DNA from 3 places in the Siminovitchia jepli genome. Region 3 is predicted to be linked to each of the others. Evidence: predicted binding sites of a transcription regulator. Region 3 holds the regulator's gene; each other region holds the start of a gene.

Evidence for each region. Region 3 encodes LexA, which represses DNA repair genes until DNA is damaged. Its sites were predicted from a motif close to CGAACATATGTTCG; they were not measured.
Region 1: AB1L08_RS07900 (YhjD family protein) is a predicted target of LexA. The motif match lies at 2,614-2,627, and genes of this name have one in related genera.
Region 2: AB1L08_RS04645 (RpnC/YadD family protein) is a predicted target of LexA. The motif match lies at 2,869-2,882, and genes of this name have one in related genera.

What each region holds. Positions count from the first base shown of each region.
Region 1 is NZ_JBFEGN010000014.1:39,286-44,456, forward strand. It holds gene AB1L08_RS07885 (M48 family metallopeptidase) at 1-1,065, shown strand, start outside; gene AB1L08_RS07890 (IDEAL domain-containing protein) at 1,175-1,399, opposite strand; gene AB1L08_RS07895 (competence protein ComK) at 1,609-2,163, shown strand; gene AB1L08_RS07900 (YhjD family protein) at 2,175-2,588, opposite strand; gene AB1L08_RS07905 (TVP38/TMEM64 family protein) at 2,791-3,399, shown strand; gene addB (helicase-exonuclease AddAB subunit AddB) at 3,731-5,171, shown strand, end outside.
Region 2 is NZ_JBFEGN010000006.1:8,664-13,834, forward strand. It holds gene ytpR (YtpR family tRNA-binding protein) at 237-842, opposite strand; gene AB1L08_RS04640 (DUF1444 domain-containing protein) at 839-1,663, opposite strand; gene AB1L08_RS04645 (RpnC/YadD family protein) at 1,771-2,808, opposite strand; gene AB1L08_RS04650 (thioredoxin family protein) at 2,943-3,260, opposite strand; gene AB1L08_RS04655 (PTS sugar transporter subunit IIC) at 3,262-4,275, opposite strand; gene AB1L08_RS04660 (ABC transporter substrate-binding protein) at 4,419-5,171, opposite strand, start outside.
Region 3 is NZ_JBFEGN010000001.1:76,077-81,247, reverse strand. It holds gene glnA (type I glutamate--ammonia ligase) at 1-516, shown strand, start outside; gene spoIIP (stage II sporulation protein P) at 1,346-2,443, shown strand; gene lexA (transcriptional repressor LexA) at 2,515-3,135, opposite strand; gene AB1L08_RS00435 (hypothetical protein) at 3,289-3,474, shown strand; gene AB1L08_RS00430 (YneB family resolvase-like protein) at 3,496-4,149, shown strand; gene AB1L08_RS00425 (DUF896 domain-containing protein) at 4,285-4,518, shown strand; gene tkt (transketolase) at 4,927-5,171, shown strand, end outside.

The sequences.
Region 1 (5,171 bases), on a different contig from region 3:
GATCCTTATGAATGGCTGTTTTACTTTTTGGTACTTATTTTTGGCATTTCAGCAGCCTTCGAACGTTGGGCAGGCCAGGCATCAAAGTGGTTTCCGCTGAAAACAGCCATTTATTTGTTTTGGCTGTCCCTTGCATCATTCGTATTTACTTTTCCACTTTCCTACGTTTCTTATTTATTCTCGAGAACCTACAATATTTCCACACAGCTGTTTCGATCTTGGATGAAGGACGAATTGATTGATTTTTGGGTCGGCTACGCCACCATGTTCATCGTGGTCATTGTATTGTACAGTCTGATGAAAAAATTTCAAAAGAAATGGTGGCTCGCCGCATGGGTTTTGTCGATTCCGTTTTCCATTTTCATGATGTTTATCCAGCCTGTCGTTATTGATCCGCTTTATAACGATTTTTACCCGCTGAAAGACAAACAGCTTGAATCAAAAATCCTCTCGCTTGCCGACGAGGCGGACATTCCGGCGGAGCATGTATATGAAGTGGATATGTCGCAAAAAACGAATGCGTTAAACGCCTATGTAACGGGTGTCGGTTCCAATTCCCGAATCGTGCTTTGGGATACGACCCTCGAGCGGCTTGATGATGAGGAAGTTTTGTTTATCATGGCCCATGAGATGGGGCATTACGTGGAAAAGCACATTTATTTTGGCATGGCCGGCTATATATTGCTTTCCTTTGCAGGCCTGTGGCTGACGGCGAAATGGATGGAACGCTGGGTGGCCAAAAGAGGAACAGTGTGGAAGGTGGAAAGCATAGCAAATATCAGTTCCTTGCCGGTTTTCCTGCTGATTACATCCATGCTTCTGTTTGCAGCCAGTCCTTTGACCAATTGGGTGTCACGCTACCAGGAAATGCGGGCCGATCGCTACGCGCTCGAAATGACACAGGATAAAGCTGCGGCCGTACAGACATTTCAGAACTTGACGAGAGCCGGGTTAAGCCAGGTAAATCCGCCATATCTTGTGAAGATTTTCCGCTATGGACATCCGACGATGTTTGAACGGATCCGAATGGTGGAAGAATTTGAATATGATCAAGAAGGCGACTGACTTATCCGCTTCAATCCGGCGGGGGTTTTCTTTATCCCCCGCATGGCCGGTTCATGCGGGAAAAACGAAAAACATCCCCCTGTCAGGGGGATGAATTGTGTTTTTGCTTTTATTCTGTATATTTTGCCAATTCTTTTGTCAGTTTCATAAATGCTTCTTTGTCTCTTCGGTCAAGCGCCAGGTCAATTTCCTTCCGCAGCTGCTCTTCGCGTCTCTTTTGGAGGAGTCCGTTCAGGAAAAGCTCAGTGTACCACTCAAGCGTTTTAGCCTCTTTTTGTTGCTGTGTCATCGTATACTCTTTCAACAGTTCCTGATAAGATTTCTTCCTTTCCATCGATGATCACCTCGGAACCTTTTTTTAATTATACACGGTTAATGGGCAAAATACAACCAATCTTTAAAAATTTTCAGATGGTTTTATAAAATATTGTTTGTGACGAGAATTCCCCCTATTCCAATTATTTAAAATTTGGATGACATTTTTGAAAATGTATGATAAAATCTTTATGAATTATGATGAAGTTTGCTGAAAGGGGAAGTATAATGACGAAAAAGGATTTATTTTTTGTCGAGGATTATGAAATTAACCCGTATACGATGATGATTAAACCTGCAGCGAACAATGATCCTCGATTTCTCTCGGAAATTTTTGAGATGAATGGCCGTTATTTATCTTCAGACTCACCATTTGATATCGTCAGGAGAAGCTGCGAATATTTTGGCTCATCCTTCAATGGCAGGCGCCAGGGGACGAAGCAGCTTATTGGAATTACTCACAAGGCACCGATTATCGTTGACCCCCATACATCCATCTTTCTTTTTCCTACTGCATCACCGACAAGTCCTCATTGTATATGGATTTCCCATGATTATGTTGCTTCACATGAAAGAAACGGGTCTGACGAGACGATCGTTACATTCCAAAACAATGAAAGCCATAAACTTCCGGTTTCGTTTTATTCGTTTGAAAACCAGTTATCGCGGACTGCCATGCTAAGAATCAAATTTATGCAAAATATGAAACGGATGGAAAATTTCGGCAGGCTTATACATAATCAGGCTTCTGAACAAAAAGGGCCCTATCGGATTGGTAAATAGAAGGAGCATATTCATGTCTCCTTCTTTTTGGCTGCCCGCTCCGTTATGGGGGAAGGCGCTTGCGCTTTACTCCGGCCGCTGTCCAAATAATAAGCGAGCAGCTCTTCGACCCTGTTTCGCAGGCGGGGGTTAAAGTAATTGTGGTGTTCTTCGTAGCCTTTGTAAAAGAACATATACATCGTAAAGGCATTGTCCGATTTCATTTTCTTGACGCGGATATTGTTTTTTTGTAAATGGCCATTCACTTCCGCGAGTTCCTTCTGGATCGTGACCATTGTTTTTTTAATCAATTCCTGATAAGGCTTTTTTAATTTGAAAGGGCTTTTTTCTATAATGTGCAAGTCGCGGTGCAATACGGAAAGAACCATCGGCAAGTATATCGCCTGCTCAATCACATCCCGTTCATTTTCAGGAATTCTTGTCACTTTTCATTCTCCTTTCCTGACCAAGGGAACGTTTGTTCCTATTTTACTAAGAGGCACCCGAAATGGCAAGATGAAATTGCTGGTGCGAAAGGGAAATACTGTATGAGGAAGGAATGATGCAGAATAGAAAAGAGGCATCCGGCTATGTTATAATTTAAAAACAAACAAGGCCGTGCTCCCGGTTGCGAATAGAGGAATGTTGATGGATTTGGATTTCTTCAAAGATTGGATAACGATTGAAAATGTGATGGAATTAATCGAAAAATACCGTTCATTCGGCCCGCTCCCCGGCATATTATTGCCGTTCCTGGAGGCGTTTTTCCCTTTTTTGCCGCTGTTTTTGTTTGTGATGGCAAATGCCAACGCTTTCGGACTTGGCTGGGGTTTTCTTTTTTCCTGGGTTGGCTCTGCGGCTGGAGCCTATTTTGTGTTCTTGCTTATACGAAGATTTGGCGAAACCCGGGTATTCAACTTTCTGCGCAGGCATCAAAAAGTTCAAAGCTTGATGACTTGGGTGGAAAGACGCGGCTTTGGCCCGTTGTTTATTTTACTCTGTTTTCCGTTTACACCGTCGGCGGTCGTAAATATTGTGGCGGGTCTTTCGAAAATAGGCGTTTATCAATATATGCTGGCCGTGTTAACCGGGAAAGCCGTCATGATTTTTATCATGAGCTTTATTGGATACGACATCGTCTCTCTTGTAAAACAGCCCGTCAGAACAGGAATTGTTTGTGTGATCATCGCCGTTCTATGGTATGCCGGTAAACGGATCGAAGAAAAGATGAAGGATAAAATACATATGCGGGGCTAAGAAAAGTGTACGTGCCTTTCCTGAAGTATACAGGCTGTTGAGGCTTGATGAAATACCAAAAAGACGCAAGATCTTGTCATGGCACATTCTGAAAGAACCGCCGGACGGGGCAGAAAATATTTTATATAAAAACTGCCAATGTTTCGGCGGTTTTTTTGCTGTTATAGTATAAATTTTTTATGAATATCAGGCTGAAAAAAACATCTGCTCTGTCCAGCTTCGGCGGACAGGACGTTAACGGAATGTATGTTCGCATTGTGGCTGTTGTATGTTATAATAAAGAAAAGGATTTCGGTTTCATGGGGCAATACGCGAAAGAGGGGTTGGAAACATGGCGCTTCGTTTTATTATCGGACGCTCGGGGACAGGCAAAACTACATTCATTCTGAACGAAATAAGGGAAAAATTAAAAGAACAGCCCGACGGCCCTCCGATTCTATACATAGTACCGGAGCAAATGACTTTTTTATCTGAACATGAATTGGTGAAAACGCCGGGTCTTTCCGGCATGATCCGGGCCCAGGTGTACAGTTTTACGCGGCTTGCCTGGCGGATATTTCAGGAAACGGGCGGAGCAAGCAGAAACCACGTGACAAGCGCAGGTCTGAATATGCTGATCAGGAAAATTGTCGAAGACCATAAAAATGACTTGAAGCTGTTCAGGCAGGCATCCGATAAATCGGGATTTGTACAGCAGTTGGAACGGATGTTCACGGAATTTAAACATTATTGCGTGCAGCCGGCCGATTTGGCTAAACAAAGGGAGGAAATGGCCTTTCTTCATTCAACACGGGCATTGGCCGATAAACTTCATGACATTGAATTGATTTACAGGCTTTTTGAAAAAGGCCTGGAAGGGAAATATTTGGATTCCAACGATTATTTGCGCCTGTTGTCCGAATTGATTGGCCGCTCTCAATACTTGCAAAATGCCGAGGTTTATATTGACGGCTTTCACAGTTTTACACCCCAGGAATATTTGGTGATATGCCGCCTTATGAAAAAATGCAGCAGGGTCTCGGTGGCGCTCTTATTGGATCGGCCATTTAGAAATGAACTGCCGGATGAACTTCATTTATTCAGGATGACCGGTGAGACATACGCCCGCTTATACGATATGGCAAAGCAGGAAAACGTTCAGGTCGAACATGATATTCAACTTGCGAATCCGCGAAAATTCAAGGCGGACAGTTTGCGCCATTTAGAAGCAGGATTTGAAAACAGGCCTGTGATGGCTTCCGGGGAGAAAAGCGGCATCCAGGTGATGACGGCTGCCAATCGCCGGGCCGAAATGGAAGGCATCGCGAGAGAAATACGCCGGCTCGTAATGGAGGAAGGATGCCGCTATAAGGATATAGCTGTTTTAATCCGTAACGGAAACGACTACCGGTCGACTTTGGAGACCATTTTTCATGACTACGAAATACCATTTTTTATCGACCAGAAACGTTCCATGCTCAACCATCCGCTTGTAGAACTCATTCGCTCTGTTTTGGAGGTAATCAATGGAAATTGGCGCTATGAACCGGTATTTCGGGCCATCAAAACAGACTTGCTCTTTCCCCTCGAAGAAGATATCGACACTCTTCGGGAACAAATGGACAGGCTGGAGAATTACGTTCTGGCCCATGGAAAGAAAGGGGATGACTGGACAAAAAAAGAACGTTGGACATACAGCCGGTTTCGCGGCTTGGAATCAACCCATTTCGTACAGACCGATAAAGAAAGGGAGATTGAGAGGGAGCTCGCCCGTTCAAGGGACATCGTTGCCC
Region 2 (5,171 bases), on a different contig from region 3:
CAGACCACCCAACCTTAATAATTACCATTTTCTTCAATATTAGTATAACTTAATGAATTCATGCAAGTCATCCCAGTGGATTTGGGAAAATTTTCATTCTGATTTTTTCTTCAATGTTAACAATCATAACATACAGAGTCGCTTTTCCTTTAGTCACCAAAGCGAGTTTCGTTATTTGTTCACATATTTTCAAAAAAAAAACGCAAGAGCCGGGCAGCAATCAAATTTTCAATCTATCATGCAAAGGCTTGCCCAGTTTCGTATTTATCATCTTCCAATACGAGGATTCCTTTCTTTTCGGGAGCATTTGGAAGACCCAGCTCACGCGCAGAGCAAATCATCCCGCTGGATGCAATTCCTCTCAGTTCCGCATCCTTGATGACCATGCCGTTCGGCATGACAGCTCCTGCTTTGGCGACGACAACCTTTTGGCCTGCTTGCACGTTGGGAGCACCGCATACGATTTGCAGCTCTTCCGAACCGATATCAACCTGACAGACACTCAGCTTATCTGCATTGGGATGCTTTTCTTTATGTTTAACGAATCCGACAACAAACTTCGGTGAGAGATCCGCTTCTAATTTCTCTTCTATTCCGTTTTCAGCAAGCGCACGCCCAATTTTTTCCACCAACTGGCCGGACAGCTCCACATTTCCTTTTGCATCAATGGCTATATATTTGGAGGCGTGAAAAAGATTGAAGCCGCCTGTTGTATTCGTTTCTTTATCAAAGATCCGGACTGCATCCCCTTTTCGTTCAAACGTAAGGTTCTCCCTGTCCAATTCTTTCAACACGATGATCAATGTATCGCCGATTCCTTCACGATTATAAAATACATTCATGTTTTTTTCCCCTTTCCATCGTCCATTCTCTTATTTTTCCCCATGATAAATATCGGCTCAAGCTTGCCATTTTCATACATAAAAGAGAGTGCCGTGATCGGCACAAGGCCATTTGTAAAAAAGCTCATTGTCATTTGGGCCAGTACATCGTAGCCGACTTCATTCCGCAAATCGGCAATGATGAGAACGTCTTGATGGGGTACAGCCACAGCCATATCCCCTTTTATATTCTTTGACGTTTCCTCTAGAAATTTTTCGTTTAATATCCGGCTCGCGTCGTATCCGTCATTCGTATTCAGGAAGTAAAAATCGTTTCCAGCCACCTCGTCTTTTTTCATGGACGTCGGAAGTGAACGAACATTAAAACGTGCCATTTCCCTAATCTCGCCCGGATCAAGGCCCTCTTTTTGAATAAACTGCTCATCAATCAGACGATATGTTTTTCCGAGATCAAGCGCATAATATATTCTTGTCTCGGCAGTATGCTCATCAGTCAAGAATTTGTTTCCGTCTTCGGATTCCACTGGAAACGAAGTCGATCGAATAACTGGAAAAATATTTTTTTCACTTCCGGCAACAGATTGTTCCCGATTCATGACCACCAATGCTTCTTCCGCATAATAAACGACTTCATCTATCGCTTTGTCTTTTTGGTCATGCCATTTGGCAACGATCCCGGGCAAAGAAATATCGATTCCCTTTCCACTTGCCGTATTTTCTATGCGCAGCACTTCCTTGTTTCGATCATATGTAAATGTTCGGCCTTCTTTTTTCAGCCGCTTCTCAAGCTCGTCTTTCAGCTTCCGTTCATTCATTTTCATCTCAGAATCCTCCTCGGCAATATGGCTACACCCCATATTACACGAAAACGCCAATTGCCAAAAGGAAGAGGCTTATCCGTCAAATGACAGAAAGCCTCCTCGACACTCTACCTGCTTATAGATTCCTTTAATTGTATTACCTCATCCAAACTTAATTTGGTCAGCTTTGCCACCTGTTCATTTGCAAAGTTCTCCTTAAGGAGTTCAATGGCCAATCTCTTTCTTTCCGACACTCTGCCTTCTTCTCTACCTTCTTCTCTGCCTTCTTCTCTGCCTTCTTCCCTGCCTTGTTTCCTGCCCTCCTCAAGCCCTTCCTTTTTCCACTTCTCCCAAGTCTCGGCCAAAGTTGGCAGTTTCATGAATTCTTCTGAACGCAACATCTGTGCCGCCTCCTTCGTAATGATTGGTTGGATGTCATCCCTGAGCTTTTGTTCGAACTCTTTTGGAAGATGAAGGATCAACTCAATGAAATAAAACAAAGCCGATATATATTGAGATTTTTCTTCCGCTTGTCCCTCCTCCTTTTTCAGGATATTTCTTAAAAGTTCCCGTTTAAAGCGATAACGTTTTTGATCATCATTCTTCGTCTCATTTGCATAAATGCCGGCCAGCACCGCCATGGCAAAAGGGTTTTCGGAACGCACAAGGGCCTTTGTATCCTGATTTGCCAGTGCATATACATTGTACTTATACTGCAATTCCGTCCCAAAAAAGGAATAATAGAATGTGCCTGCTGGCTGGCTTGTTATATCTGAAGTAATGAAGGCGATGGCGCAAACTTCCCTATCATATTTATCATAGATGCGATAGAAGTATTGGAACATTCTTCGCTGAAAATCTTTCAAGCCGTCCCCCTGAACTTCAACATGTATCAATATCCATTGTTCTTCCCCGTCTTTTAAAAATACCTTGACAATCTGGTCTGCAACGCGTTTTCCTTTCTTTTCACGAATCACTCTCTTAAACAGCTCTTGCTGCAAAAACTCAGGCTCCTTCGAAAAATCAATGGCTTCATATAATTGGGGGGTGACAAATAAAATGAATTCCTCAAACAATTGGGTAATCAGTTTTTTCCAAAGTCCGTCATAATCAGGTGATGCAGCATCATACCTTTCCACTGGTTCACATACTGCGGCATTCAACATTATTTTACCACACCCTTTCACGGCAATTGAATCTGAATATTACATTAAATATACCACGAGCGAACATATGTTTCAATAAAAAGCACAAAAAGAAAAGAATGGAGTCGAATTTTCTCCATTCTCATTCTTCTTTATCAGTTTGGTAGGCTGTTGATAAAATCTTCAATCTCCTCCAGCGTCTTGCGGTCTTTGCTGACGAATCTTCCCGCCTCTTTGCCATCATGGAAAGCGACAAAGCTTGGAATGCCAAAGATATCCAGCTCTTGGCAAAGTTCAAGAAATTCATCGCGGTCCACGTGAATAAAATGATATTCCGGATAATCTGCTTCTAACCTCGGCAATACGGGCTCAAGCACCTTGCAGTCCGGGCACCAGTCCGCAGAAAACATAAAGATTGTCCGCTCTTCATTCTTCCATTGTTCAAACTGTTCTTTTGACTGTAATTTTTCCATATTAACCTCCAGTATTGATGAGCATTTGGCCGGATTTGATCCAGCCGCGTTTTCTCATATATTCCGATATAATTAAGCTTATCACAGCCGGACCGATAAAATGGAGTACAATGACTTGGATGAGAACACTAACTGAAAACCCCATCGTCGTAAATGTCATGATTTGCCCGACAAGCCCGCTTGTTCCCATACCTGCTCCTGCTGCATTGCTCGTCATTCTCCAGACGGTTGCTCCAATTGGAGCCAGAAGGATGCCTGCAGCCGTTGGAGGAATTAATATGAGCGGATACCTGATAATGTTTGGCACCTGGAGCATGGATGTTCCTAGCCCAATGGCGAGCAATCCGCCCACTTTATTTTCCCTGTAGCTTGCCACAGCAAAGCCGATCATTTGGGCACTGCAGCCAATCGTGGCGACACCGGCTGCAAGTCCATTCAAATCAAGCATTAAAGCGATCGCCGCACTTGAAATCGGGGCCGTAAGAGCAAGCCCCATTAATGTTGCCACAACAATTCCCATGATGATCGGACGCTGGTCGGTTGCCCACATGATCCAGCCGCCGAAAACCGTCATAAATTTTGAAATAGGTGCGCCAACAAACTTTGCTACAGCAAACCCGGTAAAAATGGTTACAAATGGAGTGACAATAATATCAACTTTTGTCTCCTTGCTCACCATTTTGCCAATTTCCGTTGAAATCAATGCAGCCACGTAACTGCCTGCAGGACCGCCAAATGCAGCACCGGCTGCCCCCGTTGCCACTGCTGCAAAGATGACCAAAGGCGGTGCGCCAAGCCCAAAAGCGATGGCTGCCCCAATCGCCGGTCCCATCAGCCCCATGGCCATATCGCCCATTTCAACCAAAAATGGCCAGACGAGTTGTTCACCAGCCGTTTTGATAATCAATCCTATAATCAATGAAGAAAAAAGGCCGAGCGCCATATAGCTTAAAGCATCAATTAAATAGGCTTTTGCCGTTAAATGGACACCTTTCCTATTGAGAAATTGTTTCACGAAAAATCCCCCTGTAAAAGATAAATATCAGTCCACTTAACTAGTGTAAAGACAACTGTATGTTTTGTCTATTATTTATTTTATATTTTTCCCTTAACGAATGAAAACACCCCCATAAAACTGGAGGTGCCAATACAAGATTCTTATTCAACGAGATTGATAAACAGCTTCTCCGCAGGAGAAGCTTCTTCAATATAATTTGTATCTTCAAGCCAGCGGATGACTTCTTCCCATAGTTCTTCCGACTGGCTTCCAAATGGTTCTTTTTCAGCTTCCATTTTCGGAAGCAAAATGTTCAGGCTTGCCTTTTCTACTTCTTCGCTCAGCGGAAAGTTTTCTTTATCCTGATTATCCAATAGAATTCCCAATGCTTCTTCCGGGTTTTCCTTCATAAACTCATACCCTTTGGCAGCTGCCCGCCAAAAAGCACGGATTGAATCTTCTTTTTCGTTCCACGTACCATCATTAGTAACAAACACCAGCTCATAATAACTTGGAACGCCGAAATCTACAGGGTTAAAATGTTCCGTTTCTATCCCCTGCTGCTGCAGCATAGGGACTTCATGGTTAATAAAAGCACCGCTTACCGCATCAACCCGCTTTGTCGCAATCGCCGCATTCAGTTCAAAGCCGATATCGGTCATCTTTACTTTGCTCATGTCTCCGCCGTCGGACTCTACGATCGTCTGTACGAGCGGTTCATTGAGCGGGATACCCGGCCAGCCGACTGTTTTTCCTTCCAAATCTTTCGGCCTCTTTATATCACTGTCTTTCAAATAAATTATATGATTGAGCGGGCTTCTGACAATCGCCGCAACAGATTTTACCGGTACCCCGTCTGCCCTGGCCGTGATTACATCTGACTGATAGGTGATGCCGAGTTCAATATCCCCCGT
Region 3 (5,171 bases):
TTCATGGCAGGCATCATTAAACATGCACCAGGCTTTACAGGGATCACAAATCCGACCATTAACTCATATAAACGGCTTGTTCCGGGTTATGAAGCTCCTTGCTATATTGCATGGTCTGCGCAAAACCGCAGTCCGCTTGTCAGAATACCATCATCAAGGGGACAAAGCACAAGGATCGAGCTCAGAAGCGTCGATCCAACCGCAAACCCGTACCTGGCTATGGCGGTCCTTTTAAAAGCCGGATTAAGCGGCATAAAAGAACAATTAACACCTCCGCAACCGGTAGACCGCAACATTTATATCATGAACAAAAATGAGCGGGAGCAGGAAGGCGTTGTAGATTTGCCGCATAATCTCCATGAAGCATTGCAGGAATTAAAGGCTGACGAAACGATGAAAGCCGCATTGGGGCCGCACATTTTTGACAACTTCATTGAAGCAAAAGAGATTGAATGGGAAATGTTCCGCACCCAGGTCCATCCTTGGGAAAGAGAGCAATACATGAAGCTGTACTAAGCTGGATAATGATGAGCGGAATACAGTATTCATCCTTAAACCTTCTGAAAATAAGGATACTGTCCCATGATGGGCAGTATCCTTCCAATTCATTTTCATGCAGGAATAGAATCGGACGTTATTGCATCCTTCCGTGTATTATAATCTTTCTTGTAAATAACAGGAGGGCCATACTAACAGTTATAGTGTAAACTATCTTTTTTTTGATTTTTAAACAGAATATTTACAAAAACTTTAAACATCATTCACATAGGTGTGATAGATTTCATTTAAAGAGGTGAAAAGAGGCCAAAAAATTTGGGGGCCGGATATAAAAATATTCCTTATGGCTAAACAGTTTGATTATGGTATGGCATCTGCATTGAAACTACCTTTAGGAAGGTGACGGAATGGCTGTTAAAGCAGAAGTCCTATTCACGCTTCTCATAGTCCATTTCTATATTTTGTAATTACAACTTGGATTGTTTTCTATGACATCTCTTGCGGGATGTTTTTTATTTTGCCAATTTAAAGGGGTCCCGGGCTTTCCTGCTTTTCTCTTTTTCCATTCGGTCTGTCCACTCTGCAATTGCTCATGTGTGGCCCAAAACGGCTTTGCCCTGATACGTATGTAACCGGCAAAAGCCGCTCATCCTGTACATCAATATATGTGCCGGAGCTTTGTTTTTGCATATTCTCGTCATGATTCATATCGGAAATTAAAACATCGCGGGACCCATAAAGGGTTCCTTTTTTTTATCGCTTAATGAAAGGACAAGTTTTTAATCATAGACTCTATCAAACCTCATATAAATGGTATTAACCAAATTTTTCTTAAAGGATGAACCAGATGGTCAAATTCGCAGCAAAATCTTTTGCAACTGTTGTCGCACTTTTTTGCTTAATTTCGGCGATTGCCTTTTCGAGTGTAAAAATCAGCCTATTGTCCTTCATTGGGGATGACCCATCAAGAACAGAGGCCTTCCTGTATGTCATGTCACTGGAAAACCACGCTTTAAAATCAAGTATTCCCGAAGGATTTGAGCGTTCTTTGGGAAGAGATATACTGGAACTATTTACAAACATCAATTTAAGAAACATGAAGACGTTTTTAATCAGTGAAATTCCGGGCCTGCATGCGGCAACTCCGAAAATTATTATAGCAGGGAAGGGAGCCGATTTTACGAATTTGCCGATCGAATCTCCTCCTCCGGATGATTTGGATGTATGGGAAGAAGGCAATGATGACCCGGTGGAGGAATCATCGCCACCAAAAAAGCAAACAACCACCGGCGAACCCGTCGTTTTCATCTATTCCTCGCATAATACGGAATCATTTCTTCCTCTTCTTCCAAATGTAAAGGACCCAAATCGGGCATGGCACAAAGAGAAAAATGTGACTTTGCTCGGGAAAAGGTTGGGAGAAAAGCTAGGGGAAAAAGGAATTAAAACATTGGTTAATGAGGTTGACATACAGGCGCTCCTAAAAAAAAGAAATATGGAGTATTTTCAATCCTATAGTGTTTCCCGGGAGATTGCTGTCGAAACAATGAAGCGGCATAAACAGATTCAATTTTACTTTGATATACACCGCGATTCATCGCGAAGGAGTGTTACGACCACGACTATCAATGGAAAAACATACGCCAAGCCCTATTTTGTGATCGGGAAGGAGCATCCTAACTATAAAAAAAATCTGGAGTTGGCTTCCCATTTGTTTAATGCCCTCCAGGAAAAATATCCCGGGCTGCCCAGGGGTGTATATGGCAAGACCAAAGCAGACGGAGATGGGGTATATAACCAGGACCTGGCAGAAAATGCACTTTTAATAGAGATTGGCGGCGTGGACAATACATTGGAAGAGCTCAACCGTACCGTTGACGCACTGGCAGAAGTGTTCAGTGAATATTATTGGGGAGAAGCGAAGGAAGCAAGTAAGGAGAAATGACTAAAAAATAAGCGGCTCAATGCAATATCGAAGATTGGGCCGCTCACGCGTTGATGGGCAATAAATTTTTATCAATGGACGAAGCGCCTGTATAAGGCGATAACTTTTCCTAAAATGGTGACATTGGAAACGATGATCGGTTCCATGCTTGAGTTTTCCGGCTGAAGCCGGACATAGCCGTTTTCCTTATAAAACCTTTTGACTGTTGCTTCGTCTTCTTCGGTCATGGCGACGACGATATCTCCGTTGTTGGCTGTGTTTTGCTGGCGGACAATGACAAAATCACCGTCGTGAATGCCGGCTTCTATCATGCTTTCACCAACAATTTCCAGCATAAATACCTGGTCGTCTGCTGGAACGAGGGATTCCGGAAGCGGATAATAATCCTCAATATTCTCAACTGCTGAAATCGGCAGCCCTGCAGTAACCTTACCGACAAGCGGAACATTGACGGTTTTTTGAACAATGGCTGCGTCATCCTGATTCAAAACTTCAATCGCTCTCGGTTTGGTCGGGTCACGCCTGATGAGACCTTTGCTTTCCAGCCTGGCAAGATGCCCGTGAACAGTGGAACTTGAAGCAAGGCCAACCGCTTTTCCAATTTCACGGACGGAGGGAGGATAGCCCTTTTTTTTCACTTCATCTTTTATAAAGTTTAAGATGTCTTCTTGCCGTTTTGTAAGTTTTGTCACCTTTTCACACCCTTTTTCCCATGATAAGCTGATTCCTATTATATCATGCGTCATATTATTAAGCAAACATGGGTTCGTAATTTTGTTGACACAAACAAACGTTCCTATTATAATATTTATAAAAGGCGAACACATTTTCGGGAGGGGAAATGAATGATCACATCCATATGGAAAAATTATTCATTCGTCATCATCTTTTTTATACTGTCATTGATTATGGGATTAGTGATGATTATTAGTTGGGAACAAGAGGATGCTTCCTTACATACTGTCAGTACAAATGTACAGGAAGACCGGCATGAGCATTATGAACTGACGTTGAATAAGCAGAAAAGATAATTTCCGTTCGGAGTTGAAAAGATGAAAGCCATTATTTACTGCAGGGTCAGCACGGATAAGGCCACACAGGAAACTTCATTGGAAAGGCAGCAGGAAGAACTGATAGCTGCAGCCAAAAGGTGGAAATTTGAAATAAGCGATATCATATCCGAAAAAGCAAGCGGCTATGATTTAAACCGTCCCGGCGCACTGGATATGCTTGACAAAATAGAGTCCGGGAAAATTGATGCAGTCCTGATTCAGGATGAAACGAGACTTGGCCGCGGAAATGCCAAAATAGCCCTTATGCATTTTTTACTTAAGCGAGGGGTAACATTGTACAGCCTGTCCCATAACGGAGAGCTGAAAATATCGGAAACGGATTCCATGCTCCTTGATATCGTGGCCATGATCGAAGAACATCAGCGAACATTGCATAACATCAAAATCAAGCGGGGAATGAAAAGGGCGGTCGCCAAAGGATATCAACCGGAAAAAAATTTGAAAAATCGGGGAAACCGAAACGGCAGGGAAAGAACGGAAGTACCGGTTGAGGAAATCTTCCGTCTTAGACAAAACAACATGACCTTTGAAGAAATTGCCGCCACAATGAGAGGGTTCGGTTTTAAAGTGTCCAAAGCAACGGTCCATAGGCGTTACAAAGAATACATGGAGCGGGCGGACAAGCGGGAATAACGAGCGGGCGTCAGCGGCGAGCGTCTTTTTGTTGATGTGAAATTCTGACATATCGAATGATATGTCAGGGGCATTGTTTTCGCGACGACATTTTAGTAAACTGGAGATAACTTAAGGTAAAAAAGGAGTTTGACTATGCTTTCAAAAGAAAAGCTTGCTAGGATCAATGAGCTCGCCAAAAAAGCAAAAGAAAACGGACTGTCCAAAGAAGAAGCGAAAGAGCAGTCAAAACTGCGCGGCGAATATTTGCAATCTTTTCGCGCTTCTATGAGACAGACAATTGAACAGGTCAGGGTGTTTGATTCTACAGGAGAAGAAGTAACACCTGAAAAACTTCGCTCTATCCAGCTAAATAAAAAATTGCATTAAAAGTTCTTTAAAAACATCGAACGCCCTTCGATGTTTTTTTATAGAATAAGAAAGCACGGGTTTTTTTCACAGAGTAAGAAAGTACAAGTTTTTTTCAGCGTAACATTTAGAGCAAAGTCTTTTGTTGTCCAGCTCCAACGGACAGGACGTCCCAGTGCCGCCAGCGCACAGGACGTTGCTGCTTGAGCCTGCCGACGCACAGGACGTGCTAGTGCAGGCGAAGCGACAGGATGTCGCTGCCTGAGCCTGCCTTTCATCGCCGTGTTTTCTTTTTATCTCATTGCGGAGCGCTTCAGTTTGTACGTCGCTAAACGGGAGCTTGCGCTTTTCTTTATACCCAAAAGTTGTGAAAACGCAAAATTAACTTTATGATATGTTATAGATTAATCTGAAAGGAAGAGATTTTACATGGGAAAGCACAGTATCACTGAGATTGATGCGTTAGCTATTAATACAATCAGGACGCTGTCAATCGATGCCATTGAAAAGGCGAATTCGGGCCATCCGGGTTTGCCGATGGGAGCAGCGTCCATGGCCTATGTATTATGGGCGAAATATATGAACCACAATCCGAAAAATCCTGAATGGTTCAATCGAGACCGCTTCATTTTATCGGCAGGACACGGTTCAATGCTTTTATACAGCCTGCTTCA